Regions from separate parts of the Streptomyces sp. NPDC039609 genome, predicted to be linked through region 3. Evidence: predicted binding sites of a transcription regulator. Region 3 holds the regulator's gene; each other region holds the start of a gene.
What was found. The regulator HrcA, encoded in region 3, represses chaperone genes, less so after heat shock. The targets are predictions, from matches to a motif close to TTNGCACTCNGNNNNNCNGAGTGCNAA.

Region 1 (3,274 bases), on a different contig from region 3:
ACGGTGCTTCTTCTCCTTCAGCTCCACCTCGGTGGCGGCGCCGACCTTGATCACGCACACGCCGCCGGCCAGCTTCGCGAGGCGCTCCTGGAGCTTCTCGCGGTCCCAGTCGGAGTCGGTGGACTCGATCTCGGCCTTGATCTGGTTGACGCGGCCGGTGATGTCCTCGTGGTTGCCGCCACCGTCGACGATGGTGGTGTCGTCCTTGGTGATGGTCACGCGGCGGGCGGTGCCCAGCACGTCCAGACCGGCCTGGTCGAGCTTGAGGCCGACCTCCTCGGCGATGACGGTGGCACCCGTGAGGGTGGCCATGTCGCCGAGCATCGCCTTGCGGCGGTCGCCGAAGCCGGGGGCCTTGACGGCCACGGCGTTGAAGGTGCCACGGATCTTGTTGACGACCAGGGTCGACAGGGCCTCGCCCTCGACGTCCTCGGCGATGATCAGCAGCGGCTTGGAGGAGCCGGCCTGGATGACCTTCTCGAGGAGCGGCAGGAGGTCCTGGATCGAGGAGATCTTGCCCTGGTGGATCAGGATGTACGGGTCGTCGAGGACGGCCTCCATACGCTCCTGGTCGGTCACCATGTACGGGGACAGGTAGCCCTTGTCGAAGGCCATGCCCTCGGTGAAGTCGAGCTCCAGGCCGAAGGTGTTGGACTCCTCGACGGTGATGACACCGTCCTTGCCGACCTTGTCCATCGCCTCGGCGATGAGCTCGCCGACCTGCTGGTCCTGCGCGGAGAGCGCGGCCACGGCGGCGATGTCGGACTTGTCCTCGATCGGACGGGCGGTCGCGAGAAGCTCGTCGGAGACGGCCTTGACCGCGGCGTCGATGCCCTTCTTCAGGGCGGCCGGGGAGGCACCGGCGGCGACGTTGCGCAGACCCTCGCGGACGAGCGCCTGGGCGAGCACGGTGGCGGTTGTGGTGCCGTCACCCGCGATGTCGTTGGTCTTGGTCGCCACCTCCTTCACCAGCTGGGCACCGAGGTTCTCGTACGGGTCCTCGATCTCGACCTCGCGGGCGATCGTGACACCGTCGTTGGTGATGGTGGGAGCGCCGAACTTCTTGTCGATGACGACGTTGCGGCCCTTGGGGCCGATCGTCACCTTCACCGTGTCGGCAAGCTTGTTGACGCCGCGCTCAAGGGCGCGACGGGCGTCCTCGTCGAACTTCAGGATCTTCGCCATGGGAGCGATTCAGCCCTCTCGGAATTCGTGTGCAACTGGTGAAACGAACTGCGCCCCGGACGCCCGGTGCGGGGTCAGGGGCGCAGCTCAAGCATCGGGTTCGATACTTCGGTGAATTACTTCTCGACGATCGCGAGCACGTCGCGAGCCGAGAGGACGAGGTACTCCTCGCCGTTGTACTTCACCTCGGTGCCGCCGTACTTGCTGTACAGCACGATGTCGCCGGTCTTCACGTCGAGCGGCAGGCGCTCGCCGTTCTCGAAGCGACCCGGGCCCACCGCGAGGACGACGCCCTCCTGGGGCTTCTCCTTCGCGGTGTCCGGGATGACCAGGCCAGAGGCGGTGGTCTGCTCGGCGTCGAGCGGCTGGACCACAATGCGGTCCTCGAGCGGCTTGATGGCAACCTTGGAGCTGGTGGTCGTCACGATCCGACCTCCCCCTTCGGAGATCTCACGGGGCTAACTGTCTGAGGTGGCGACCAGGTGGATCCGTCGTCGCGGGTGCCGGACCTGCCCGTCGCTGTGTTGGCACTCTCCAATGGGGAGTGCCAGAGCCGAGACTATGACTGCGATTAGCACTCGGTCAAGCGGAGTGCCAATGCAGTGCGGTGTGGCGATTCGGTCTCGGTACGGGCAACGGCACTACGGAGCCGATGGTTCCGTACGAGTGTGCGGGCATGGACACCTCCAGCCCGCCGGTGCGCACCGGCGCCGACGTCACGTGCGGACTGCTGCTCCTGGTCCTGGACGGCGTGATCTCCCTCTGCGCCGCCCTCTTCCTGGCCCTGCGGGGCTGGAGCGGCCCGCCCGGTCCACAGAGCTCGGCGCCACCCCCGATGGACTGGACGCCGGTGATCACCTTCGGCGTGATCACCGGCGCCGTACTCCTGATCGCGTGGGCGATGCTGCGTGGCGGCTGGGCCTGGACGGCCGGAGGCCAGTTCCTCGCGGCGGGGCTGCTCTGCCTCGTCACCCTGCTCATCGCGGCGGAGGAGTGGACGACGGCACATCCCGAGGCCGCGGACACACCGGCGTCGGCTACCTCACCGCTCCCGCCGATGTGGACGACGGCACATCCCGAGGCCGCGGACACACCGGCGTCGGCTACCTCACCGCTGCCGCCGACAGGCGGTGCCGGGCAGAGCGCTTCCGTCAGGCACGGCTGAGGAACCCGACCGTCGCGCGTCCGCTGCGGCCTCACCGGCGCCACAGACCCCGGCTTCCGGACGACCGGCCAGCCCCTCGCCCTTCCGGTCGCCCACCCGCTCCGCCGCCTTCCGTCCCAGACGTTCGATCGGGTCCACCGACGAGGCACACCCCGTCACGCCCAGGAGCGCGCCGGTGAGCGCGAGGCCGGTCGCGAGCCGGCGCGCCCCGGTCACACGTAGTCCTCGAGCTTCGCGACCGCGTACCCCTTGGCCGTGATCGTCTTCATCACGCGCCGGATCATGTCGGCCATGGAACCCTTCCAGTCCTCCTTGCCCCGGAAGTGCGTGAGCACGATGTCGCCGGGGTGCAGGTCCCGGTCCCATTCGCGCCACTCCATCCGGTCGGGGAACGCCTCGGAGGCCCAGAGCGGGACCGCCTTGACCCCGCACGTCTTGGCCGCGCGCAGGGTGTCCTCGTTGTAATTGCCGTACGGCGGACGGAAGAGCGGCGGCCGCTTTCCGTACCGGTCCTCGATGACGTCCTGCATCCCGCAGATCTCCCGCTTCTGCTTGGCGTACGAAAGCCCGGGCAGGTAGCGGTGGTTGAGGGTGTGGTTGTGCAGGGAGACGCCGGCGGCCTGCATCTTCTCGAAGTAGCCGTAGTCGTCCTTGACGACGTAGTCGCTGAGGAAGGCGCTGTACGGGATCTGCAGCTCGCTCATCATCCGCAGCAGTTCGGGGTCCTTCTCCGCGCCGTCGTCGATCGTCAGGAAGACGATCTTCTCCTTGGTCGGCACGGTGGTGAAGACGGGCGGCAACCCCTCACCGTCGGTCTCGAAGCCCTTGCGAGTGGTGATCTTCGGCTTCACCTTGGGCGGGGCCGGGGCGTCCAGCGGGGGCCGGTCGAGGCCCCACTTCTTGGCGGCGAGCACGCGGGCGGCC
Region 2 (3,274 bases), on a different contig from region 3:
GTCGACGTCGACGACCGTCGTGGTCAGCGCGGCGATCCCGTACCACTGGCGGACGTGCTCGGACGTCGTCCACGCCTCCCAGACGCGGGCGGGCGGGGCCTCGAAGGTTCGGGTGATGACCAGCTCGCGGTCGGTGGGTGTCGTCAGCAGCGTGATCATGGAACGCTCCCGCCGTGGGGGATCCGGCCGTGCGGGATCCGTCAGGGTCCTCCCACCAGCATCACCCCGAACGCCCGAGGGCGGCACCCGCAGACAGCCCGAGGGCGGTACCCCGGCAAGGAGTACCGCCCTCGGTCGCGTACAGCGAGGAACTACCGATCCGGAAGGATCAGAAGTCCATGTCACCGCCCGGCATGCCGCCCGGAGCGGCCGCACCGGCCTTCTCGGGCTTGTCGGCGATGACGGCCTCGGTGGTGAGGAACAGCGCGGCGATGGAGGCCGCGTTCTGCAGGGCAGAGCGCGTCACCTTCGCCGGGTCGATGATGCCCTCGGCGATGAGGTCCACGTACTCGTTGGTCGCGGCGTTCAGGCCGTGGCCGACGGGCAGGTTGCGGACCTTCTCCGCCACGACGCCACCCTCGAGGCCGGCGTTGACGGCGATCTGCTTCAGCGGGGCCTCGAGGGCCAGCTTCACGATGTTCGCGCCCGTGGCCTCGTCACCCGTGAGGTCGGCCTCGAGCTTCTCGAAGACGTTCGACGCCTGGAGCAGGGCCACGCCACCACCGGCGACGATGCCCTCCTCGACGGCCGCCTTCGCGTTGCGAACGGCGTCCTCGATGCGGTGCTTGCGCTCCTTGAGCTCGACCTCGGTCGCGGCACCGGCCTTGATGACCGCAACACCGCCGGCGAGCTTCGCCAGGCGCTCCTGCAGCTTCTCGCGGTCGTAGTCGCTGTCCGAGTTCTCGATCTCGGCACGGATCTGGTTGACGCGACCGGCAACCTGGTCGCTCTCGCCGGAGCCGTCGACGATCGTGGTCTCGTCCTTGGTGATGACGACCTTGCGGGCGCGGCCCAGCAGGTCCAGGCCGGCGTTCTCGAGCTTGAGACCGACCTCCTCGGAGATGACCGTGCCGCCCGTGAGGATGGCGATGTCGTTCAGCATGGCCTTGCGGCGGTCGCCGAAGCCCGGAGCCTTGACCGCGACGGACTTGAAGGTGCCGCGGATCTTGTTGACGACCAGGGTCGACAGGGCCTCGCCCTCGACGTCCTCGGCGATGATCAGCAGGGGCTTGCCCGACTGCATGACCTTCTCCAGGAGCGGGAGCAGGTCCTTCACGGAGGAGATCTTGGAGTTGACGATCAGGATGTACGGGTCGTCCAGGGACGCCTCCATACGCTCCATGTCGGTGGCGAAGTACGCCGAGATGTAGCCCTTGTCGAAGCGCATACCCTCGGTGAGCTCCAGCTCCAGACCGAAGGTCTGGGACTCCTCGACGGTGATGACGCCTTCCTTGCCGACCTTGTCCATCGCCTCGGCGATGAGCTCGCCGATCTGGGTGTCGGCGGCGGAGATGGAGGCCGTGGAAGCGATCTGCTCCTTGGTCTCGACATCCTTCGCCTGCTCGAGCAGGGCGCCCGAGACGGCCTCGACGGCCTTCTCGATGCCGCGCTTGAGGGCCATCGGGTTGGCGCCGGCCGCCACGTTGCGCAGGCCCTCGCGGACGAGCGCCTGGGCGAGGACGGTCGCGGTGGTCGTACCGTCACCGGCGACGTCGTCCGTCTTCTTGGCGACTTCCTTGACCAGCTCGGCGCCGATCTTCTCGTACGGGTCCTCGAGCTCGATCTCCTTGGCGATGGAAACACCATCGTTGGTGATCGTGGGGGCGCCCCACTTCTTCTCGAGGACGACGTTCCGGCCCTTGGGGCCAAGGGTGACCTTTACGGCGTCGGCGAGCTGGTTCATCCCGCGCTCGAGACCGCGCCGTGCCTCCTCGTCGAACGCGATGATCTTGGCCATGTGAAGTGGTCCTCCCGGACATGGGGTGGATAACGCTCCAGGACCGCGCCGACGCCCGCGACGGACGGCCTGCGTACCCGGCGGTTCCTTGCCCCACCTGGCCGCGGACCTCGTCTGCCCGATCCTCGTAAGCACTCTCACCTTCAGAGTGCTAACGCCAATGATTAGCACTCGGCCCATGCGAGTGCAAGCGACTCCCACAGATCGAGAGACGGCCCGGGCGCACGTCCCCTCCCCTCCCGCACACGCGCGAGGGGTCCGCATCCTGGTCAGGATGCGGACCCCTCGACGTAGAGAACGCGTGAGTGCGTACGTGGTGGCCGATCGCGCCGTGCTCAGACGGCGAGCTTGACCATGTCCGCCTGCGGACCCTTCTGGCCCTGCGAGATCTCGAACTCGACCCGCTGACCTTCTTCAAGGGTGCGGTAACCGTCCATCTGGATCGCGCTGTAGTGGACGAATACATCCGCACCACCGTCGACCGCGATGAAGCCGTAGCCCTTCTCCGCGTTGAACCACTTGACGGTGCCCTGAGCCATGCCTAACTCCCCTATTACTGGCCCTTGCGCGGGACCGCACTTCGCGGACCCGGGTCAGACCCTGCGCCGGAACGCGTCGACCGCGGCTGAATGTATCTGTCCAACTGCCCTCTGCAACAGGTCAATCGGACGAGAAATCTGGGCGCGACGGAAAGGAGAATTAAGGAGAATTCACTGAATCCCGGGGCAAGTCGGGCCCGTCAAAGTGCGCAGAAGGTACACAACACTCGAACACTTTGGCTGCTTCTTGTCGGGTGCGGGCGCATTCTCATATGCGTCTGGCACAAGCAGCGAAGGGAAGTCAGGGGGACTTCCCCAACTCTACCCCGTTCAACCATGCAGAATTACCCCCTCCGCTTCTCCGGCGGAGGGGGCAATTCAAGTGACCGTGGGTAACTCAGGTGACCGTGGGTGACTCAAAGGCCTTTGTACGGTCGCCCCGGGGCTCAGCAGCCGCCGGCGACCGCCGGGATGATCGAGACGCCGGCGCCGTCCGGCGTCGCCGTCTCCAGGCCCTGCTCGAAACGGACGTCGTCGTCGTTGACGTACACGTTCACGAAGCGGCGCAGCTTGCCCTGGTCGTCCAGGACGCGGGCGGCGATACCCGTGTGGTTCTTCTCCAGGTCGGCGATGACCTCCGAGAGCGTCGCGCCCTCGGCGGCGACCTCGGCCTGGCCGCCGGTGTAGGTGCGGAGGATGGTGGGGATGCGGACCTTGACGCTCATGGGTGGTTCACCTTCGGGGCGGGGACGGATGACGGGTGGATGGGGCCGCCGGG
Region 3 (3,274 bases):
TGCACGATCAGGTCGCCGCGACCGCCACCGCGCAGGTGCGTGATGCCGCGCCCGTGCAGCGGGATCGACTGGCCGGACTGTGTGCCCGGGCGGATGTCGACCTCCTCGAGGCCGTCGAGCGTCTGCAGCGGCACCTTCGTACCGAGCGCGCCCGCCGTCATCGGGATGGTGACCGTGCAGTGCAGGTCGTCGCCCCGACGCTGGAAGACCTCGTGCGGGATCTCGTGGATCTCGACATACAGGTCACCGGCCGGACCGCCGCCCGGACCGACCTCGCCCTCGCCCGCGAGCTGGATGCGCGTGCCGTTGTCGACACCGGCCGGGATCTTCACGGTCAGCGTCCGGCGCGAGCGGACCCGCCCGTCGCCCGCGCACTCGGGGCACGGGGTCGGGACGACGGTGCCGAAGCCCTGGCACTGGGGGCAGGGGCGGGAGGTCATGACCTGGCCCAGGAAGGACCGCGTCACCTGCGAGACCTCGCCGCGACCGCGACACATGTCACAGGTCTGGGCGGAGGTGCCGGGCGCGGCGCCCTCACCGGAACACGTCGTACAGACGACGGCCGTGTCGACCTGGATGTCCTTGGTCGTGCCGAAGGCGGCCTCGTTGAGGTCGATCTCCAGCCGGATCATGGCGTCCTGGCCGCGGCGCGTGCGCGAGCGTGGCCCGCGCTGCGACGCCGTCCCGAAGAACGCGTCCATGATGTCCGAGAAGTTCCCGAAGCCGCCCTGGCCGAAGCCACCGGCCCCACCGCCGCCGGACGCGGACAGCGGGTCACCGCCGAGGTCGTAGACCTGCTTCTTCTGCGGGTCCGACAACACCTCGTAGGCGGCGTTGATCTCCTTGAAGCGCTCCTGCGTCTTCGGATCGGGATTCACATCCGGGTGCAGCTCGCGCGCGAGCCGCCGGAATGCCTTCTTGATCTCGTCCTGGGACGCGTCGCGGCGTACGCCGAGTACGGCGTAGTAGTCCGTGGCCACTTACGACTCCGCCAGGATCTGTCCGACGTAACGTGCCACTGCGCGTACCGCTCCCATCGTTCCGGGGTAGTCCATGCGGGTCGGTCCGACCACGCCGAGTTTGGCGACTGCCTCGTCGCCCGAACCGTAGCCGACCGCGACGACGGACGTGGAGGTGAGCCCCTGATGGGCGTTCTCGTGCCCGATCCGTACGGTCATGCCCGAGTCCTTGGCCTCGCCGAGCAGCTTGAGGAGCACGACCTGCTCCTCCAGCGCCTCGAGCACAGGCCTGATCGTGAGGGGGAAGTCATGGCCGAAGCGGGTGAGATTGGCGGTGCCGCCGATCATCAGCCGCTCCTCGTGCTCCTCCACCAGGGTTTCGAGGAGGGTCGCGAGCACCGCCGACACCGTGCCGCGGTCCTCCGTCTCCTCGAACGACTCCGGAAGATCCTGCACCAGCTGCGGCACGTCCGCGAAACGGCGGCCGACGACCCGGCTGTTGAGCCGGGCCCGCAGGTCCGCGAGCGAGGTCTCGCCGAACGGCGCGGGGCAGTCGATCATCCGCTGCTCGACCCGGCCGGTGTCCGTGATCAGCACGAGCATCAGTCGGGCAGGGGCGAGCGAGAGCAGCTCCACGTGCCGGACCGTCGAACGGGTCAGCGACGGGTACTGCACGACGGCGACCTGGCGCGTCAGCTGCGCGAGGAGCCGGACCGTGCGTCCGACGACGTCGTCGAGGTCGACCGCGCCGTCGAGGAAGTTGTGGATGGCGCGCCGCTCTGGCGTCGACAGCGGCTTCACGCCGGCGAGCTTGTCGACGAAGAGGCGGTAGCCCTTGTCGGTCGGGATGCGTCCGGCACTGGTGTGAGGCTGGGCGATGTAGCCCTCGTCCTCCAGGACGGCCATGTCGTTGCGCACGGTGGCGGGCGAGACGCCGAGCTTGTGGCGCTCCGTGAGCGCCTTGGAGCCGACCGGCTCCTCCGTCCCGACATAGTCCTGGACGATGGCGCGCAGCACCTCGAGTCTGCGTTCGCTGAGCATCGCGCACACCTCCAGCTGTCGTATCGGTTTGCTCCGCTTTTGGCACTCGCCCTGCTCGAGTGCCAGGAATCCCCTGGCCAGTGTACGGCGGCGGGCATCGCTCCTGGCAAGGAGGCCGGGTCGCCGGGTCGTAGCGGATAGCGTCGCCGTATGGATGTCGATTGGGAAGAGTACGGCTGGGAACGGCTCGGGGACGGGGTGGGCAGGCGGCGGCTGCCCGTCTGGGACGCCACGGTGGGCCTGGTGCTCGGCGAGAAGGCCGTGCTGCTGTACGACACGGGCTCCACGCTCCGGGAGGGGGCCGAGCTGCGGGCTCAGGTGGAGGCCCTCACGGGCGGCAGGAGAGTGACGCACATCGCACTGAGCCACCCCCACTTCGATCATGTGCTGGGCACGGCGGTCTTCGCGGGGGCGGAGGTGTACGGGGCGGTCGGCCTGGACGAGCTGCTGCTGCGGGAGCGGGAGTCGCTGCGGGTGTCCGCGGTGCGTCACGGGGTCGAGGAGCCGGCGGCGACGGAGGCCGTGGACGTCCTCGTCCTCCCGCGCCACACGGTGTCGGGCGAGTGGACGCTGGACCTGGGCGGTCGGCAGGTGCTGCTGGCCAATGTCGGGCCCGGTCACTCGGGCCACGACCTGGCGCTCCTGGTCCCCGACACGAACGGGGCGGAGGTCGTCTTCTGCGGCGACCTGGTCGAGGAGTCGGGCGAGCCGCAGGCGGGCCGGGACGCGATCGGCTCCCGCTGGCCGGCGGCCCTGGACCGGCTGCTCGCGCTGGGCGGGGAGGCCGCGGTGTACGTGCCGGGGCACGGGGCGGTGGTGGACGCTGCGTTCGTGCGGCGCCAGCGGGATGAGCTGGCACGACGCTTCTCCGTCGCATAACGTCGCCCAAATGCGCAGCTACAACCCGGACCTGACGCCCCCTTGGAAGCGTTCCGCGCCCGTGCCGGAAGTACCGGCAGAACCGGACCTCGTCGTCGAGGAGGTCTCGACGGGCTTCTGTGGGGCGGTGATCCGCTGTGAGGCGGGCACGGTGACCCTGGAGGACCGGTTCGGCAAGCACCGGGTCTTCCCGATGGAGCCGCGGGGCTTCCTTCTGGAGGGCAGGGTGGTGACGCTGACCCGCCCTTCAGCCGCTCCGGCGCGCCCGAGTCGCACGGCCTCGGGCTCGATCGCGGTCCCGGGCGCACGGGCCCGGGTCGCGCGTGCGGGCCGGATCTACGTGGAGGGCCGCCACGACGCCGAGCTGGTGGAACGGGTCTGGGGCGACGACCTGC

Region 1: groES (co-chaperone GroES) is a predicted target of HrcA. The motif match lies at 1,757-1,783, and genes of this name have one in related genera.
Region 2: groL (chaperonin GroEL) is a predicted target of HrcA. The motif match lies at 2,122-2,148, and genes of this name have one in related genera.

What each region holds. Positions count from the first base shown of each region.
Region 1 covers NZ_JBVIUJ010000005.1:290,902-294,175, forward strand. The annotation lists gene groL (chaperonin GroEL) at 1-1,185, opposite strand, end outside; gene groES (co-chaperone GroES) at 1,302-1,610, opposite strand; gene ACZ561_RS16575 (DUF6234 family protein) at 1,862-2,350, shown strand; gene ACZ561_RS16580 (polysaccharide deacetylase family protein) at 2,563-3,274, opposite strand, start outside.
Region 2 covers NZ_JBVIUJ010000013.1:137,403-140,676, reverse strand. The annotation lists gene ACZ561_RS32300 (SRPBCC family protein) at 1-159, opposite strand, end outside; gene groL (chaperonin GroEL) at 329-1,957, opposite strand; gene ACZ561_RS32290 (cold-shock protein) at 2,293-2,496, opposite strand; gene ACZ561_RS32285 (MoaD/ThiS family protein) at 2,943-3,221, opposite strand.
Region 3 covers NZ_JBVIUJ010000002.1:551,712-554,985, reverse strand. The annotation lists gene dnaJ (molecular chaperone DnaJ) at 1-980, opposite strand, end outside; gene hrcA (heat-inducible transcriptional repressor HrcA) at 981-2,000, opposite strand; gene ACZ561_RS07875 (MBL fold metallo-hydrolase) at 2,151-2,879, shown strand; gene ACZ561_RS07870 (DUF3097 domain-containing protein) at 2,890-3,274, shown strand, end outside.